One region of the Streptococcus lingualis genome, then DNA from elsewhere that is predicted to be linked to it. Evidence: predicted binding sites of a transcription regulator. Region 1 holds the regulator's gene; each other region holds the start of a gene.
What was found. Region 1 encodes Rex, which represses fermentation and respiration genes when NADH is low (regulators of the CRP and FNR family bind a similar motif). Its sites were predicted from a motif close to TTGTGAANTANTTCACAA; they were not measured.
Positions count from the first base shown of each region.

Region 2: SM123_RS08905 (class II fructose-bisphosphate aldolase) is a predicted target of Rex. The motif match lies at 2,075-2,092, and genes of this name have one in related genera.
Region 3: SM123_RS00430 (zinc-dependent alcohol dehydrogenase family protein) is a predicted target of Rex. The motif match lies at 2,211-2,228, and genes of this name have one in related genera.

Region 1 is NZ_CP139419.1:1,259,085-1,264,726, reverse strand. Features, by position in the region: gene gyrA (DNA gyrase subunit A) at 1-681, shown strand, start outside; gene SM123_RS05965 (class A sortase) at 695-1,438, shown strand; gene SM123_RS05960 (hypothetical protein) at 1,608-1,886, shown strand; gene radC (RadC family protein) at 1,941-2,624, shown strand; gene SM123_RS05950 (redox-sensing transcriptional repressor Rex) at 2,827-3,474, opposite strand; gene SM123_RS05945 (DUF4649 family protein) at 3,605-3,820, opposite strand; gene SM123_RS05940 (DUF1831 domain-containing protein) at 3,822-4,169, opposite strand; gene SM123_RS05935 (cysteine desulfurase family protein) at 4,179-5,291, opposite strand; gene SM123_RS05930 (ribose-phosphate diphosphokinase) at 5,301-5,642, opposite strand, start outside.
Region 2 is NZ_CP139419.1:1,834,785-1,840,426, reverse strand. Features, by position in the region: gene SM123_RS08920 (CTP synthase) at 1-1,208, shown strand, start outside; tRNA gene SM123_RS08915 (tRNA-Leu) at 1,332-1,417, shown strand; gene SM123_RS08910 (hypothetical protein) at 1,498-1,950, shown strand; gene SM123_RS08905 (class II fructose-bisphosphate aldolase) at 2,140-3,021, shown strand; gene SM123_RS08900 (hypothetical protein) at 3,231-4,016, shown strand; gene SM123_RS08895 (alpha/beta hydrolase) at 4,151-5,092, shown strand; gene SM123_RS08890 (ABC transporter ATP-binding protein) at 5,452-5,642, shown strand, end outside.
Region 3 is NZ_CP139419.1:72,233-77,874, forward strand. Features, by position in the region: gene SM123_RS00420 (N-acetylmannosamine-6-phosphate 2-epimerase) at 1-392, opposite strand, end outside; gene SM123_RS00425 (ABC transporter permease) at 563-949, opposite strand; gene SM123_RS00430 (zinc-dependent alcohol dehydrogenase family protein) at 1,108-2,160, opposite strand; gene SM123_RS00435 (hypothetical protein) at 2,322-2,645, opposite strand; gene SM123_RS00440 (hypothetical protein) at 2,645-2,950, opposite strand; gene SM123_RS00445 (hypothetical protein) at 2,964-3,521, opposite strand; gene adhE (bifunctional acetaldehyde-CoA/alcohol dehydrogenase) at 3,773-5,642, opposite strand, start outside.

The DNA.
Region 1 (5,642 bases):
GAATCGATTCAGACCATCATCAATGTGGAGCAAGACCGCAGTGACGAAGCTTATCTCTTCTTTACGACGCGACAAGGATTGGTCAAGAGGACCAATGTAGCTGAATTTTCAAATATTCGACAGAACGGTCTCAAAGCTCTGAATCTGCGTGATGAGGATGAATTGATCAATGTTTTCCTTACAGATGGTAATGCTGACGTCATTATCGGTACCAAGTATGGTTATTCTGTCCGCTTTAATGAGGCTGTAGTCCGGAATATGGGACGTTCTGCCACAGGTGTACGTGGTGTGAATCTCCGCGAAGGAGATAAGGTTGTTGGGGCTAGCGTCGTTACGGATCAAGATGAAGTATTGATCATCACTGAAAAAGGGTATGGTAAGCGGACAATGGCTGGCGAATATCCAACCAAAGGCCGTGGCGGTAAAGGAATCAAGACAGCCAATATCACAGAGAAAAATGGTCCCTTAGCTGGTCTTTTAACTGTTAAAGGGGATGAAGATCTGATGATCATTACCGATACCGGAGTTATGATCCGCACAAGTGTTGGGAATATCTCTCAAACGGGTCGTTCAACTCAGGGTGTGAAAGTTATGAGACTGGATCAGGATGCGAAAATTGTGACCTTTACAACAGTCCAACCCGAAGAAAAAGATGAAGAAGTAGTGGAAGAAAACGAATAGATAAGGGGACAGCATGTCACGCAAAAGAAAAAAGAAAAAGAGTTTACGCAATACTCTTATCAACATCGTTGCAACACTTTTGATTATTCTCTCGCTTCTCTTAATTTTCAATGCTCCGATCCGAAACATGATTATGGTTTGGCATACCAACCAATACCAGGTTAGCAAGGTCGATAAAAAAACCATTGATAAGAATAAAGAAGTGAAGACGAGCTTTGATTTCCAACATGTCCAGTCACTCTCGACGGAAGCCGTCATCAATGCCCAATGGCAAGCTCAAAAGCTACCAGTAATTGGGGGGATTTCGATTCCTGAATTAAACATGAACCTTCCGATCTTTAAGGGGCTTGAAAATGTAGCCCTCTACTACGGAGCAGGGACCATGAAGGAAAACCAAGTCATGGGGCAAGGCAATTATTCTCTTGCTAGTCACCACGTATTTGGCCTAACTGGAGCAAATGCCATGTTATTCTCACCATTAGAGAAAGCCAAGGCTGGTATGAAGATCTACATCACGGACAAAGAAAAAATCTATACTTATGTCATCTCGTCAGTTGAGACAGTGACTCCAGATCGTGTAGATGTCATTCAAGATCGTGAAGGCGTTAATGAGATCACCTTGGTGACCTGTGAGGATGCTGCAGCGACTTACCGTACGATTGTAAAAGGAAATTTGGAAACCTCTGTTGACTATGACAAGGCTCCAAAAGACATCCTGGATTCATTCAGCAAGTCTTATAATCAAATGCAACTTTAAGAAAATAAAGCCCGAGACAGAAATGTCTGGGCTTTTTCTATGTAGGAAGCTAGGAGAAATTCTTGTAAAATTGTAAGAGATTGGTAATATAATGTAAGGAACTTGTCATAATATTAAGGGAAAATCAGTATATAATAAAGGGGAAAGAGTATGATAAGGAGGTAGAATAGTGACAAAAGAGCGAATTTACCATCTCTTGCATCATTTCTATAATCTCTTAGTAAACGATTTTCCACGAAATGGTTTAATTACGAAAGGAATCTATGAAGTAGAGCAGGTCTACCAAGCTTTAGAGGCCATTCCTCAGAGCCAGGAGTACTTGATTCGCTGTGAAATTCAACAGTTTTTAAAAGAGCTTGAACAAGTTCAAACAGGTTACCAGATCCGCTTTAATAAAGATGAAGTCTTAGTGTTAGATGATTTGAAGGAAGAAATTGCCTGTAAATAATGCAAGGTCGTCGTTTTCTCTATTTATTACGAATTAATAAGTGAGGAGGAAATTATGTACGACATATCATTTATTGAACCATCTTTGCTTCCTAGAGAACGTTTGGTTTCTGAAGGGGTAGATAAGCTAAGTCATCAAGAATTGCTATCCATTCTCTTACGGACAGGCAATAAGAAAAAAAGCGTTTATGAGATTGCACAAGGTCTTTTGAGTTCGGTTAATAGTTTAAAGGAGTTAAGTCAATTAACCCTAGAGGAGCTACAGGAAATCTCAGGTATTGGCCGGGTGAAGGCCATCGAACTTCAGGCTGTGATTGAGTTTGGACGAAGGATTCATAAAGACGAATTGATGAGTTCTGAACAGATCATGAGCAGCCAGAAATTGGCCCATAAAATTCAACAGGAAATCGGCCATAAGAAACAGGAGCACCTGGTTGCCCTCTATTTAAATACGCAGAATGAAATTATTCATCAGCAGACCATTTTTATTGGAACCGTGAATCGAAGTATTGCGGAGCCACGTGAAATCCTGCATTATGCACTGAAGCACATGGCAACCTCTATCATCTTGGCGCACAATCATCCATCTGGTGCCGTATTTCCCAGTAAAAATGATGATGAAGTAACGCAACGAGTTTTAGAGGCCTGTGAAGTGATGGGTTTAACCCTATTGGATCACTTGATTGTATCTGAAGAAAACTATTATAGTTACCGTGAAGAAACCGATTATTTGGCATAAAAAAGAGAGTGGGACAGAAATCGTTAATTCGTTAGAATTCGATTTCGTCGTCCCACCTCCGCACAGTTGAGTAGGGCTGTAAAAGCTGTTAAAATCAGCGTAGTAGAGCCCACTCAATCACTGCGTCTTGCTCGACAATCCAAAAATAATTGAGAGGCTAGGACTTTTGTCCCAGCCTCTTTTCTTGTTAATGTATAAGTCTTTATTCTTCGTTTTTTCGCATGAAATAAAGGAGTGTTTGCAATTCACTGGTGAGATCGACATATTGAACGACGACATCTTTAGGGACTGTTAGATGTACTGGTGAGAAGCTGAGAATTCCCTTGACACCAGCGTCTACCAAAAGACTAGCAACTTCTTGAGCCTTGACGCTAGGAACAGTAAGGATGGCTGTTTGAATGCCTTCTTGTTTGAGCTTTTCTTTGATGGTGGAAATACCGTAAATGGGAATTCCGTCCTTACTTTTGGTATTGATCAGCTCATGATCGTCTAGATCAAATGCCATGACAATTTTCATCTTATTGCGTTCATGGAAGCGATAGTTGAGAAGCGCACTTCCCATATTTCCGATCCCCACAATAGCGACATTGGTAATGGCATTGTCATTTAAAAGATCTGCAAAGAAGTTCATCAGTTTTTTTACGTCATAACCAAATCCACGTCTTCCTAATTCACCAAAATATGAGAAATCTCGTCGAACAGTAGCAGAGTCAATCCCAATTGCATCAGCAATTTGCTTGGAATTGGCGCGCTCTATTTTTTCAGAGTTAAAGCGTTTAAAAATGCGGTAGTAGAGCGATAAGCGTTTTGCTGTTGCGCGTGGAATTGGAGTATTTTTATCATGTTTCACAATATCACAACCTTTCCCTCTTATTGTATAGGAAGATTGTGAAAAAATCAACTATCTAGAGTGGTTTTTCAAAAATATTTTTGTCTAAAGAAAAAGCTGATGACGATGGGAGAGTTCCATCAGCATCAGCTTAGTTTTCAGCTTGTTCTACCTTTTTCAAAAAAGCATAGAGTCCATCGACTCGTCCTGTATAGGGTAGCTTTTCCCCCTTGTATTCAATCGATACAATTGAGTAAGAGTCAGGCAAGGTTACACAGCCTGAAAATGCTAGGATACAAGCCGCAAGGTCAGTATAAGTAGTCGTTCGTTCTACTTGGTAAGCGTCGATATAAGTTAGGGTTACCATATTAGGCCTCTGTTTTGTTGAAAATTTCTCTTTCGACAAGACTATCCATTAAGAAATAGAATTTTTGTTGGATAATGTCATTTTCTGGATTTTTAAAGATATTAACCAGGCGAAGTCCAGACTTGTCTGTAATATTGATCTTAAAACCTGTCAAATCTTTATTGAAAATAATTTTAAGTAGGAAGCCTTCGCCGCTATTTGGAACGGCTTCGAGCAAACGATTTAACTCGTAATTTCCAACTTTGGTAACAGCGAATGTATTGTCACGTAAGGTATATTTTTTAACATTTGGGTGTAGACTATAGGTATATTTGCAGTCTTTCAATGAAACACTTGTTTCAAAAGCCATATTGTTCTCCTATGATAAAATTTCTTTAAGTTTTGCGAGGAAGTCTTGAACCTCCTCTACGGTATTGAGTTCTGAAAAACTAATTCGAAGGGATTCTTTTAGGCGTGAGCTATCTTTTCCATAGAGCGCCTCAAGGACATGGCTGGGTTGAACTGTACCGGCGGTACAAGCAGAACCTGTAGAGACAGAAATTCCAGCAAGATCGAGTCGCATCAATAATACATCATTTTGGACACCCGGAAAGCCAAGGTTCCAAACAAATGGAAGATGATCGTCATTCGCATTTACGTAGTAGTCGTAGGCTGCTAAACCATTGACTAGTTCTTGGCCGAGTTTTTGAACCTGGTTGAAATTTTCTACTTGATGTAGTGTAGCTTGCTGAAGCGCAGTTGCCATCCCGACAATAGAAATGAGATTTTCCGTGCTGGCTCTCATCTTACTTTCCTGATCACCACCATGGATGAGATTATCAAAATCTGGGACGGCTGCATAAAGGAAACCGACTCCCTTGGGGCCATGGAATTTGTGGGCAGAAGCACTGAGAAAATCAATCCCTAACTCTTCGGGATAGACCGGGACTTTCCCAATTGCTTGGACAGCATCAACGTGAAAGGCAGCTGGATGATCTTTTAAGAGTTCTCCGATTTCTTTAATCGGAAGAAGATCGCCTGTCTCGTTATTGGCAAACATGGTAGAGACAAGAATGGTATCCGGTCTAAGTGCAGCCTTGATATCACTAGCCTGAATGCGTCCATCTCTTGGTTGGACGATCGTAACTTCAAATCCGAAACGTTCTACAAGATATTCGATGGGTTCAAGAACCGCATGGTGTTCCAAAGCGGTCGTAATGATGTGTTTGCCATCTGCTTGGTGTTTCAAGCAGTAGCCTTTTATAACGGTATTATTACTTTCTGATCCACCTGAAGTGAAGAAAATACGATTTGGAAGAGTATGGAGAGACTGAGCAATTTGCTCGCGAGATTCTCGGAGAAGTTTACTAGCCATCCGTCCATGAGCATGAAGGCTCGATGGATTTCCAAAAGTGGTCTTCATAGTTTCAGACATTTTATCAATGACTTCAGGTAGAAGGGGAGTTGTTGCGGCATTATCAAAATATATCACATTAAGACCTTATTTCTTATGGTAGGCAAATAGAGGACTAACAGGTTTTCTTTCTTGAATGCGAACAATAGCTTCAGCGATCAGTTCGCTAGCTGTCAGATAGTTAATATTTTTTGGTGTTGGTCCATTTGGAGCGACAGAATCAGTTACTAAGATTTCTTTGATCGGAGCTTGGTCTAATAATTCAACAGCACCTTTTACAAATAAACCATGGCTTGATACAGCATAAATTTCAGTAGCACCTTCGCGTTCGACGATTTTCGCAGCTTCTGAGAATGTCTTACCAGTATTGAGGATATCGTCAATCAAGATCGCTTTCTTATCTTTGACATCCCCGATAATATAGCCATA
Region 2 (5,642 bases), 580 kb from region 1:
CAGATGTCATCATCACAGAAGTCGGGGGAACAGTTGGAGACATTGAGTCCCTTCCTTTCCTGGAAGCTCTTCGTCAAATGAAGGCAGATGTTGGTGCTGAAAACGTTATGTACATCCACACCACCCTTCTTCCTTACTTGAAGGCTGCGGGAGAAATGAAAACCAAGCCGACGCAACACTCTGTGAAAGAATTGCGTGGTCTTGGGATTCAACCAAATATGTTGGTCATCCGTACAGAAAAACCAGCTGGTCAAGGAATTAAGAACAAGTTGGCTCAATTCTGTGATGTGGCACCAGAAGCTGTCATCGAGTCACTGGATGTGGAACACTTGTACCAAATCCCATTGAACTTGCAAGCGCAAAACATGGATCAAATCGTTTGTGACCATTTGAAATTGGATGTTCCTGCAGCAGATATGACAGAATGGTCTGCGATGGTCGACAAGGTCATGAACCTCAAGAAACAGGTCAAGATTTCCTTGGTTGGAAAATACGTAGAATTGCAAGATGCCTACATTTCTGTTGTTGAGGCCTTGAAGCACTCAGGGTATGCTAACGATGCAGAAGTCAAAATTAATTGGGTCAATGCCAATGATGTGACAGCTGAAAATGTGGCAGAACTCCTTGGAGACGCGGATGGGATCATTGTCCCAGGTGGTTTTGGTCAACGGGGAACAGAAGGAAAAATTCAAGCCATCAAGTATGCGCGTGAACAGGACGTCCCAATGTTGGGTGTCTGCTTGGGGATGCAGTTGACTTGTATCGAGTTTGCCCGTCACGTTTTAGGCTTGGAAGGGGCTAATTCATCCGAATTGGATCCAGAAACCAAGTATCCGATTATCGATATCATGCGGGACCAAATCGATGTGGAAGACATGGGAGGAACGCTCCGTCTCGGTCTTTACCCATCTAAACTCAAACGAGGCTCAAAAGCAGCAGCTGCCTATGACAATCAAGAAGTGGTACAACGTCGCCACCGTCACCGTTATGAGTTTAACAATGCTTTCCGTGAACAGTTCGAAGAAGCAGGATTTGTCTTCTCAGGCGTTTCACCAGACAACCGTTTGGTCGAAATCGTTGAAATCCCAGAAAACAAATTCTTTGTTGCTTGCCAATACCACCCAGAATTGTCAAGCCGTCCAAACCGCCCAGAAGGACTTTACACAGCCTTTATCACAGCGGCAGTTGAAAACCACGATAGCAAATAAAAATCAAGGGAGCAGGTTGAAGGACCTGCTCCCTTTTGTGAAAAAATGACAAACTCTGAAAAAAGTTTGAAAAAAATCTTGACAAAAAAGTCGTTGATTGATATACTAGTAAAGTACTCAATCGCGGGGATGGCGGAATTGGCAGACGCGCAGGACTAAGGATCCTGTGACCGCTTTAGGTCGTGAGGGTTCAAGTCCCTCTCTCCGCATCGGATCAAGATAGCTTCGGCTATCTTTTTTTGTTTTCAAATCTCTTTGTGGTAGAATAGGTGTGAGATGAGGTGAGAACATGAAGAAGAAGTATCTGGTTTTGGTCGATGGCCTCTTTGCACTATTGGGAAGTGCCATTAATTTTTTCGGTCCTATCCTGATTTTAGCGATGGGGATAGGCGCATACAAGGATACTTTTAGATATTTTATCGCCTTAAACATATGGAATGTTTTCATTTTTTTAGTGGCGATTGCTTCTAAGTATCTGCTCAGAGATGAAAAAAGAATCAAAAAATGGATTCTTTATCTTTTTCTGATAGCGGGCAGTATTCTCTTTCTTGCCTCAATCCTTGCTGTGTGTGAGAATATTCCCTTTCTTGAGGGATTGGTAAACGGACTTCTTGGGAAAATGTTTACCGACAGTCAGTTATTTGCTGCTTATTTCTATTCTCAATGGGTCGCAGGTGGACTCCTTGTGATTTGCGGGATTGCTTTTCTCCTTTCATTAAAAAATTTTAAAGAGAAGGATTGAAAGGGGCTTGCGCCCCTTTTTTGCTTTTTGAATAGGATAGAAGTCTTAGGAGAGAGAGGGTTCCTCCTCATTTATCGTAAGAAATCGCTTAAAGGCACAGGAAAAACTAGCAATTTCATCTAAAAAGTGATAAAATAAACAATGTAAGTGGGATTAACCCCACAAAAATATATAGGAGGCCTATGACTAATGGCAATCGTTTCAGCAGAAAAATTTGTCCAAGCAGCTCGTGACAATGGTTATGCAGTTGGTGGATTTAACACAAACAACCTTGAGTGGACTCAAGCTATCTTGCGTGCAGCAGAAGCTAAGAAAGCTCCAGTACTTATCCAAACTTCTATGGGTGCTGCTAAATACATGGGTGGTTACAAAGTATGTAAAGCCCTTATTGAAAACCTTGTAGAATCAATGGGTATCACTGTACCAGTTGCTATTCACCTTGACCATGGTCACTACGACGATGCTCTTGAATGTATCGAAGCTGGTTACACTTCAATCATGTTTGACGGTTCACACCTTCCAGTTGAAGAAAACCTTAAATTGGCGAAAGATGTCGTTGAAAAAGCTCATGCTAAAGGTATCTCAGTAGAAGCTGAAGTTGGTACTATCGGTGGTGAAGAAGACGGTATCATCGGTGACGGTGAATTGGCACCAATCGAAGACGCTAAAGCAATGGTTGCTACAGGAATCGACTTCTTGGCTGCAGGTATCGGTAACATCCACGGTCCTTACCCAGCAAACTGGAAAGGTCTTCACCTTGACCACTTGCAAAAATTGACTGAAGCTGTTCCAGGATTCCCAATCGTATTGCACGGTGGATCAGGTATCCCTGATGATCAAATCCAAGCAGCGATCAAACTTGGTGTTGCAAAAGTTAATGTGAACACTGAATGCCAAATCGCATTTGCAAATGCTACTCGTCAATTCGTACGTGAATACGATGCAAACGAAGCAGAATACGACAAGAAGAAACTCTTCGACCCACGTAAATTCTTGAAACCAGGTTTCGAAGCAATTACTGCAGCTGTTGAAGAACGTATCGACGTATTCGGTTCAGAAGGCAAAGCTTAATTTAGCTTTGAAATGTTATTAACCAGAGGTTTATCCGCAAGGATAAACCTTTTTTGATTTTATATTCATTTCATCTGATTAATGTTGAATGAATAGAATTGTAAGTTAAAATCAATCCACGATTATATAAAAATGTTAATATATTTACTTCTGTAATAGGTTGTGCTAAAATGAAATTAAGTTTTAGGTATATAGGAGGTAGTGTGAATATGAAAAACACTAAATTATTGTTAACAGTTTTAATAGCTGGCTCGTTGCTGACGGCTTGTCATACTAATAATGTATCGAAAGATACTGCTTTGCCTGAAAAGAATCCAACGGTAAAATCGGATTCGACACCTAAGTCTGAAAAGAATTCGTCAATGAAAGATGTTACTAAAGAGAACTCGCGTTTAGAAGAGATGAATTTGTTAGCAAAACAATCGAAATCAACAGAAGAAATCTATGTCACCGGAGATGTTGTTGTGGGTGAGAACGGAGATGTAAAACCTGGTATTTATGATTTGGAAATAACAGGAGGATCAGGAAATATTTTTGGAAATAGGAAGGATCCTTTTTCACTGTTTATTAATTGGGTAGCAGGTGCACCAGGAACATCAACAGATTATCCTTCAAAAATCAGGATTATTTTATTTGAGGGTGATACATTGGATTTTAGTAATATTTCCAAGATTAAGTTTAATGCAGTACCAGAAAAAGTAGAAATGAGTAATGAAGCGGGAATTGGAGAGTATGTAGTGGGGCGTGATATTAAAGCTGGTACGTATAAACTGAGTACGAATGTGAAGCTAGATCCTGAATTTGATAATTTAGGTTGGTCAATTGATATTTATAATAATTCAACGAAAAAAAAGAAAGAACAAACTCTAAATTCTGGTAATCAAGATGTTGTCGTGAAATTAGAAGACGGAGATATAATTTCAACTAGTTTATATAACTCTGATCCTGATTTACCAAGTGATAATGCTAGATTAATTTTTACTGAATATAAATAGATTATAAATTAACCAGAGGTTTATCCGTAAGGATAAGCCTTTTTTGTAGACTTGGAGGTTATTATTTATCTCTTTTATTATTGCAATAAAAATATCTTATTTGTATTGCTAAAACACTCTAAAACTTGTACAATATGGCTATGAAAAAATTCAAACTGTGGAGCTGGATCGTTTGTGGCTTTCTCCTGCTCTTTTTAGGGGCTACATTTGTTTTTCATCAATTCAGTTTACGAAATGAAAGTAAGCTTCTCACACCCATTGGTAAACAAGTTACGGTCAATGGACATCAAATGAATGTATACATTAAAGGTGAAGGACCTGAAACAATCGTTTTTCTTTCCGGTGCAGGTATCGCCTCTCCTATTTTAGACTTTAAGAATCTATCAGATTCCCTATCCAAAAAATACAAAGTTGTTGTCGTGGAGCGAGCCGGATATGGTTTTAGCCAAGATAGTGATCGTTCAAGAGATGTGATGGAGGTCCTTTCTGAGACCCGTCAAGCTTTGGCGCAAGCTCATGTTTCAGGTCCTTATGTGATTATTTCGCATTCTATGGCTAGTTTAGAGAGTCTTGCTTGGCAAGAGAAATATCCGAATGAAGTGAAGGCTTTGATTGGCCTGGATTGGGCCTTGCCAGCGAGCTATGAAGATTTAAAAGAACACCCAACTCTCATAACCTTAGCTTATTGGACGAGTAAGATTGGCCTGCTCCGTTATTTCCCAGAGTCTGTTTACCTGAAGAATTCTGACTTGACTAAAAGTGAGCGTCAGCAATACCGATTTTTAGCTTACAAGCAGTTGCTGTCGACGGCTATGCTCAATGAGACCCGAACTGTAAAGAAAAATGCCCAAAAGGTTAGTAAATTTACCATTGATCCCAAAATCCCTGTACTTCTCTTGGTTTCTAACGGTGAAGGCACGACCTTTAGCCAATCAGAGTGGCAACGTTATGCAGAGAGATTTGCAAGCGACCAGTCTAATGTTCAAGTCGACTATATAGATGCGCCTCACGACCTCTATCATTATCAAAGCGATGCTATTGTTTCTCGTATTAAAGAATTTTTAGAGAATAATTGAGGGCTTAAAAATCCATTGAGACTGATGATAATAATTAAATGCTGAAGGATTAACAGTAGAATCGTTAATTTTCTCGATTAAAAAAATTCTTTTTCTTAACAATAGGCCTGCCCCTAAGGGCAGGTTTTTTGGTGTTTTAAGGAAACTATTTAACAGAATTTTTGATTAAAAGTTTCATTTTAAGAGAGAAATCTCTAATTTCATAATCTATAAGCAAACGCTTGCATTCCTATATTTATTAGATTATAATAGGTTGGTATAAAGCCTTCTGTAATAATATTGAGAAAGTGTAGGAAGTAAGGATTTAGAATATTTGTAGTCAAAAATACAATGTTGCTTCTTACGATAGGGCGATAGATATGGCAATGATAGAAGTGCAACATCTTCGGAAAAATTTTGTGAAGACAGTTAAGGAGCCGGGGTTAAAGGGAGCCTTACGCTCCTTTATTCATCCTGAAAAGCAGACCTTTGAAGCGGTCAAGGATTTAACTTTTGAAGTTCCAAAAGGGCAGATTTTAGGATTTATCGGGGCAAATGGTGCTGGGAAGTC
Region 3 (5,642 bases), 930 kb from region 1:
GGATATTTCTCTTTGACTTGATGGATAAAGTCACTCATCGAAAGCCCATCATGACGCGGACGTTTGGTACAATCAAGCGCAATGACCGCGATATCCAAAGCTGCCAACTCATCGACTTCTTTCATAGTAGCTGTGATAAAGGGTTCTTCAGGTGGGTAATCGCGTTTGATAATCCCAATGATCGGTAACTTGGTCACTTCCTTGATTTCCTTGATATCCCGGACACTATTGGCTCGGATTCCGACAGCTCCACCCTGCTCCGCCGCTTTGACTAAGAGAGGAATAACTCCTCCTGCTTCTGTATAGAGCGGTTCATGAGGGAGGGCTTGACAAGAAACAATGATGCCATCTTTGATTTGTTCAATCAGTTCATCTTTTGTAATCTTTGACATAACTCCTTCTCCTTTGATAATAAGGCAACTCGAGTACTTGTAAATTGATTATAATCTATTTTTAAAGCGCTTACAATATTAATCGTGCAATTGGATTATAGTTTCACATTTTAGGGCAAAATAAAAAGATCTCTGAAACTAGTTTCAGAGATCTAGGACATGGTGATTCCTTAGGCCATCTTTTGGGTCGCTTTTTCCTTTACGACAAATACAAAGCCAATAGAGCCAACGACGGCTCCAAGCAAGATCCAATAGACCATATCCGATGAAGCCATTGGGCCTGCCAAGAGACCTGCTAGTAAAAAGAGATTGATATACAGTCGGGTATCGCGATAAAAGGTCCAATTGAAATGGTAGCTACCTTCTGGATACTGCCGTGTCGATACAGACGGTTGAAAGACCTGAAGAAGGATCAAAATCCCAACAAAAGCAAGATAAGCTAGGCTAACTACCGAAAGCGGAGCCTGCATCGTTAAAGCTACAGTCGCTAAAAGCAAGACCAAGATCCAGAAATGGAAGTCCATCCAGAATTCACGATGATAACAAAACCGTTTCATAAGATCACACCTTTCTCTTTATGTAATCGTTTTCTGTACTTCTATTATAAGACAACAAATTTATTTTGCAAGGAATCATTGGCTTTTGGGGGTTGAAAATAGGACCAGAATATCTCTGGTCCGTCTAAAAAAACTATGAACAAATATTAGTTGCCACTTCATTCACTGATATCATTTTCGATAATCACCTTGAGAGCATGGTTTTCACCCGCATGTTTAAAGACATCATAGGCTTTTTCAACTTCTGAGAGTTTGAAGTGGTGGGTGATGAGCTTAGTCGCATCGATCTTGCCTGATTTCAAGACATTGAGTAACATTTCAGTAGTATTGGCATTGACAAGACCGGTGTTGAGGGTAATGTTCTTGATCCACAAATCATCCAAATTGAAGCTAACCGGTTTTCCGTGGACACCGACATTAGCGATGTGTCCACCGACAGAGATGACGTTTTGGCAGACATCAAAGGTCGCAGGATAGCCCACACATTCCATGGAGATATCGACACCACGACCTTCGGTCACTTCATTGATAAAGGCCTTGATTTCAGCGATATCGCTGGAGCAGATGGTGTGAGTTGCTCCAAATTTCTTAGCCGCTTCAAGACGAGATTCAGACAAGTCCACCATGATAATCGTAGCTGGTGAGAAGAACTGCACAGTCAAGAGAGCTGCAAGACCGATCGGACCAGCTCCAACGATACAGACATTGTCCCCAGGTTTTACATGAGATGGGAGGACCCCGATTTCATAAGAGGTTGGGAGAATATCTGAGAGCATGACCAAGGCTTCGTCATCCACAGTTTCAGGCGCATGATAAAGACTACCATCCGCATGTGGAATGTGGACATACTCTGCTTGGGTTCCGTTGATCAAGTGACCCAAAATCCAACCACCATCTTCACAGTGAGAAGGCAAACTACGTTTACAGTAGTAGCAGGTATTACAAGCTGTGACACAAGAGATGATGACCTTGTCGCCTACCTTGAAGTTATTCACTGCATCGCCGACTTCTTCGACGATCCCGATTCCTTCGTGGCCTAAAATCGTGCCTTCTTTACAAGCTGGCACATCTCCTCCTAGGATGTGAAGGTCTGTCCCACAGATGGTTGTCTTCAAGACACGCACAATGGCATCCGTTGGATTTTTGATCACTGGTTTTGGTTGATCCAGCAGTTGCAGATTGCCTGCAGATACATAAGTTGCAGCTTTCATAAGCGACTCCTTTTTTGTTGGTTTGATAAAACCATTTTATTTTCGTTTCTTTGTGAATATTATAACATATTAAGTAAGCGCTTGCAAGAATTTATGAGCACATTTTTAAAAGTTTTTTGGGCAAACAAAAACATTCCTCTTATCTCTACCAGAGGAATGTTTCAATCACCTTGTTCTAATTGTTGACGCTGCTTGTAGTACTCTTGCTGCTCGCGCTCACGCTCTTCTTCTAAACGCTCTTCATAGCGCTTGAGCTCTGCCTCAAACTCTTCTTGCAAGGCAAATAAACGCTCTAAGCCACTTTGAGCCTCCGCACTTGGGGCTTGAAAATGCAGGGCACTTAGCCAGTCTACTAAATTTTCTGTATGTTGGCGGACATCCATACGCATATCCGCATAATCCCACTCCAACTCGCTCAGTTTTTGATTGAAGCGGTAATGTCGATCTTCTAGTTGTTCTAATTCACTATTTCCTGAATGGTACATCACATACCTCCTTTAATCGGACTCAATAAAATCGGCTTCTTCACTGATTTCAGTGCTGTTTCTACCGCGTCCGCTGCTCCTCCTGTAAATCCATCTTTCAAATCACTAACTAGGGTCGTTGTAGCAAAAGAGCGCATCTTTTCGGATTGACCGCCCAAGCTTACCTGCAAACTCATCGCTTCCAACATCATCAAGGCTTTTTGCGTTGCAATCAAACTTCTGATCGCAATCCGCTCTTGCTCCTTTTTAATCTCTCGATGGAGCTCCTCAATTCGTTCTCTGTCCTCTCCCAGGATCTCTAACATCTTTTTCTCCTACTTATGAAAAATCAAAGGCCGTCGCTTGTCCCTTGTCCAAGTCCACCAATTGAGCTGATGCAGCCTCCAGCTGACCTGCCAAATCTGACAAGCGAGTGGAGTAGGCCTTTGCTTGGGCGAGGTTTTCCGCCTCTACTGCTTGGTCCCAACAAGTATCCATGGAGAACTCTCCTAATAGTTGCTCCACTTCTGCATCTGTTAAAAATTGGGCCATGCTGTGGGCCATTTGTGACACCTCAGCGACCTTATGAGAAACCGTCTCCTTGGCCTCTTCCAGCTTATCCTTAACTTCTGCCTCAAAGACAGTTGCTTGCGCTGAAGCATTCTGCGCTACCGCCAGCACCAATTCCTCTCGCAATTGGATGGTCTGGGTTCCAGACGCGCCTGCCAGTTGCTGATGGAGGCTAGAAATGCTTGGCCTTTCCTGCCCATACATGGAGACCACTGAAGCAGATGATGGCTGATTTTCTGAAGTGGAAGTTTCCCGATCTCGTTGGGGCATTTCAATAATTTTCTGTGCCTGATCTTGTCTTCCTTGCACGTCACCTTCTAACTCCATTTGAGATGGCCTCCTTTCTTGGATTTATTTTTTCGTTTCCTATAACTGAAAAAGGATCATAACCCTTCAGCTACAGGCAGATTCACACACTATAGGGTAACATAAAATAGCTCGGAATGCTATAAAAATAACACAATTTCTGAAAAAAAGTCTAATTTTTTATGAAAAAACGAGTTTTGGACCCAAATAGCAAAAATCCCCCGCTCTTTCGAGTGGGGGTAGCTGATAAACATCAGTTGTTCCTTGGCGTCTTATTTACGACGTCCTGGACGTTCCTTGTAACCATAGTAAGCATCTTCGATGATTTCTTGCATATGGTCTACCATTGGAAGACGTGGGTTAGCTGGTGAACATTGATCTTCATAAGCAAGGAAGGCCAATTCACGAGAATGTTTCTTCCATTCTTTTTCATCGATGCCTTGTGCTTTGAAGTTCATTTCGATACCACAGCGTTCACCGAGTTCGTATACAGCTTTTGCGTAAGCTTCAACGGCTTCTTCTGGAGTAGAGCATGGAAGTCCTAGCATACGAGCGATATCTTGGTATTTTTCATCTGCACGGTAGTAGTTGTACTTAGGCCATGTAGCTGTCTTGGCTGGGCGTGTACCGTTGTAGCGGATAACGTATGGAAGCAAGATGGCATTGGTCCGTCCGTGGATGGTGTGGAATTGCGCACCGATCTTGTGGGCCATTGAGTGAGAAATACCGAGGAAGGCATTGGCGAAGGCCATACCTGCGATGGTTGACGCATTGTGCATCTTTTCGCGTGAATGGAAGTCCGCATTCTTGACTGAGCTTTCCAAGTTTTCAAAGACAAGTTTAATAGCTTGAAGAGCAAGACCATCTGTGAAATCGCTAGCCATTTGTGATACGTAAGCTTCTGTCGCGTGCGTCAAGACGTCCATACCAGTGTCTGCTGCAACAGATCCTGGAACTGTCAATACCAAGGCAGGGTCTACGATGGCAACTGTTGGAGTCAATGAGTAGTCTGCGATTGGGTATTTACGATTGTTGGCTTTATCAGAGATAATGGCAAATGGAGTTACTTCAGATCCTGTACCAGATGTTGTTGGGATCGCAATAAATTTAGTCTTCTTACCAAGCAATGGGAACTTGAAGGCACGTTTACGGATATCCATGAATTTTTGTACCAAGTCACGGAAGTCCACTTCTGGTTGTTCGTAGAAGAGCCACATTACTTTGGCCGCATCCATTGGTGATCCACCACCGAGAGCAATGATCGTATCTGGTTTGAAGGCACGCATGATCTCTGTACCACGTTCAACAGTTGTGATATCTGGATCTGGTTCTACGTCTGCAAAGATTTGGTAAACCACCTTGTTGCGACGAAGGTCAAGCTGTTCGATGATACGATCAAGGAAACCAAGCTCTACCATAGCGTGGTCTGTAACGATCATGACACGTTCAACGTCACGACATTTTTGTAGGTATTCAATTGAATCACGTTCAAAGTATGTTTTTGAAGGAAGTTTCATCCATTGCATGTTATTTCTCCGGCGTCCGACTTTTTTGATATTCAAGAGGTTGATGGCACTAACGTTGTCCCCAACAGAGTTGCGTCCGTAAGAACCACATCCAAGTGTCAATGATGGCAAGAAGGCATTGTAAACATCCCCGATACCACCGAAAGTCGAAGGAGAGTTGCAGATCACACGAATGGCTTTAACTGCTTTACCAAATTCTTTGGTCAATTCTTCGTCTGCTGTATGGATGGCAGCTGAGTGACCAAGACCGTTGAATTCAACCATTTGGCGTGCTTTGTTAATTCCGTCTTCACGGCTTTCAGATTTCAAGACAGCGATGACTGGTGACAATTTTTCACGAGTCAACGGTTCTTTTTCGCCAACTTCTTTACATTCTGCCGCAAGGATATTGGTTCCTTCTGGTACAGAGAAGCCAGCTTGTTCAGCGATCCATGCTGCTGGTTTCCCAACGATGTCCGCATTCAATTTCGCACCTGCACAGTTCTTGCTATTGGCTTTTACGCCGAAGCAGAACTCTTCAAGAAGGGCTTTTTCTTTTTTGTTAACAAAGTAAGTGTGGTAAGATTTGAATTCTTCAACAAACTCATCGTAGATTTCTTTATCGATGATGACCGCT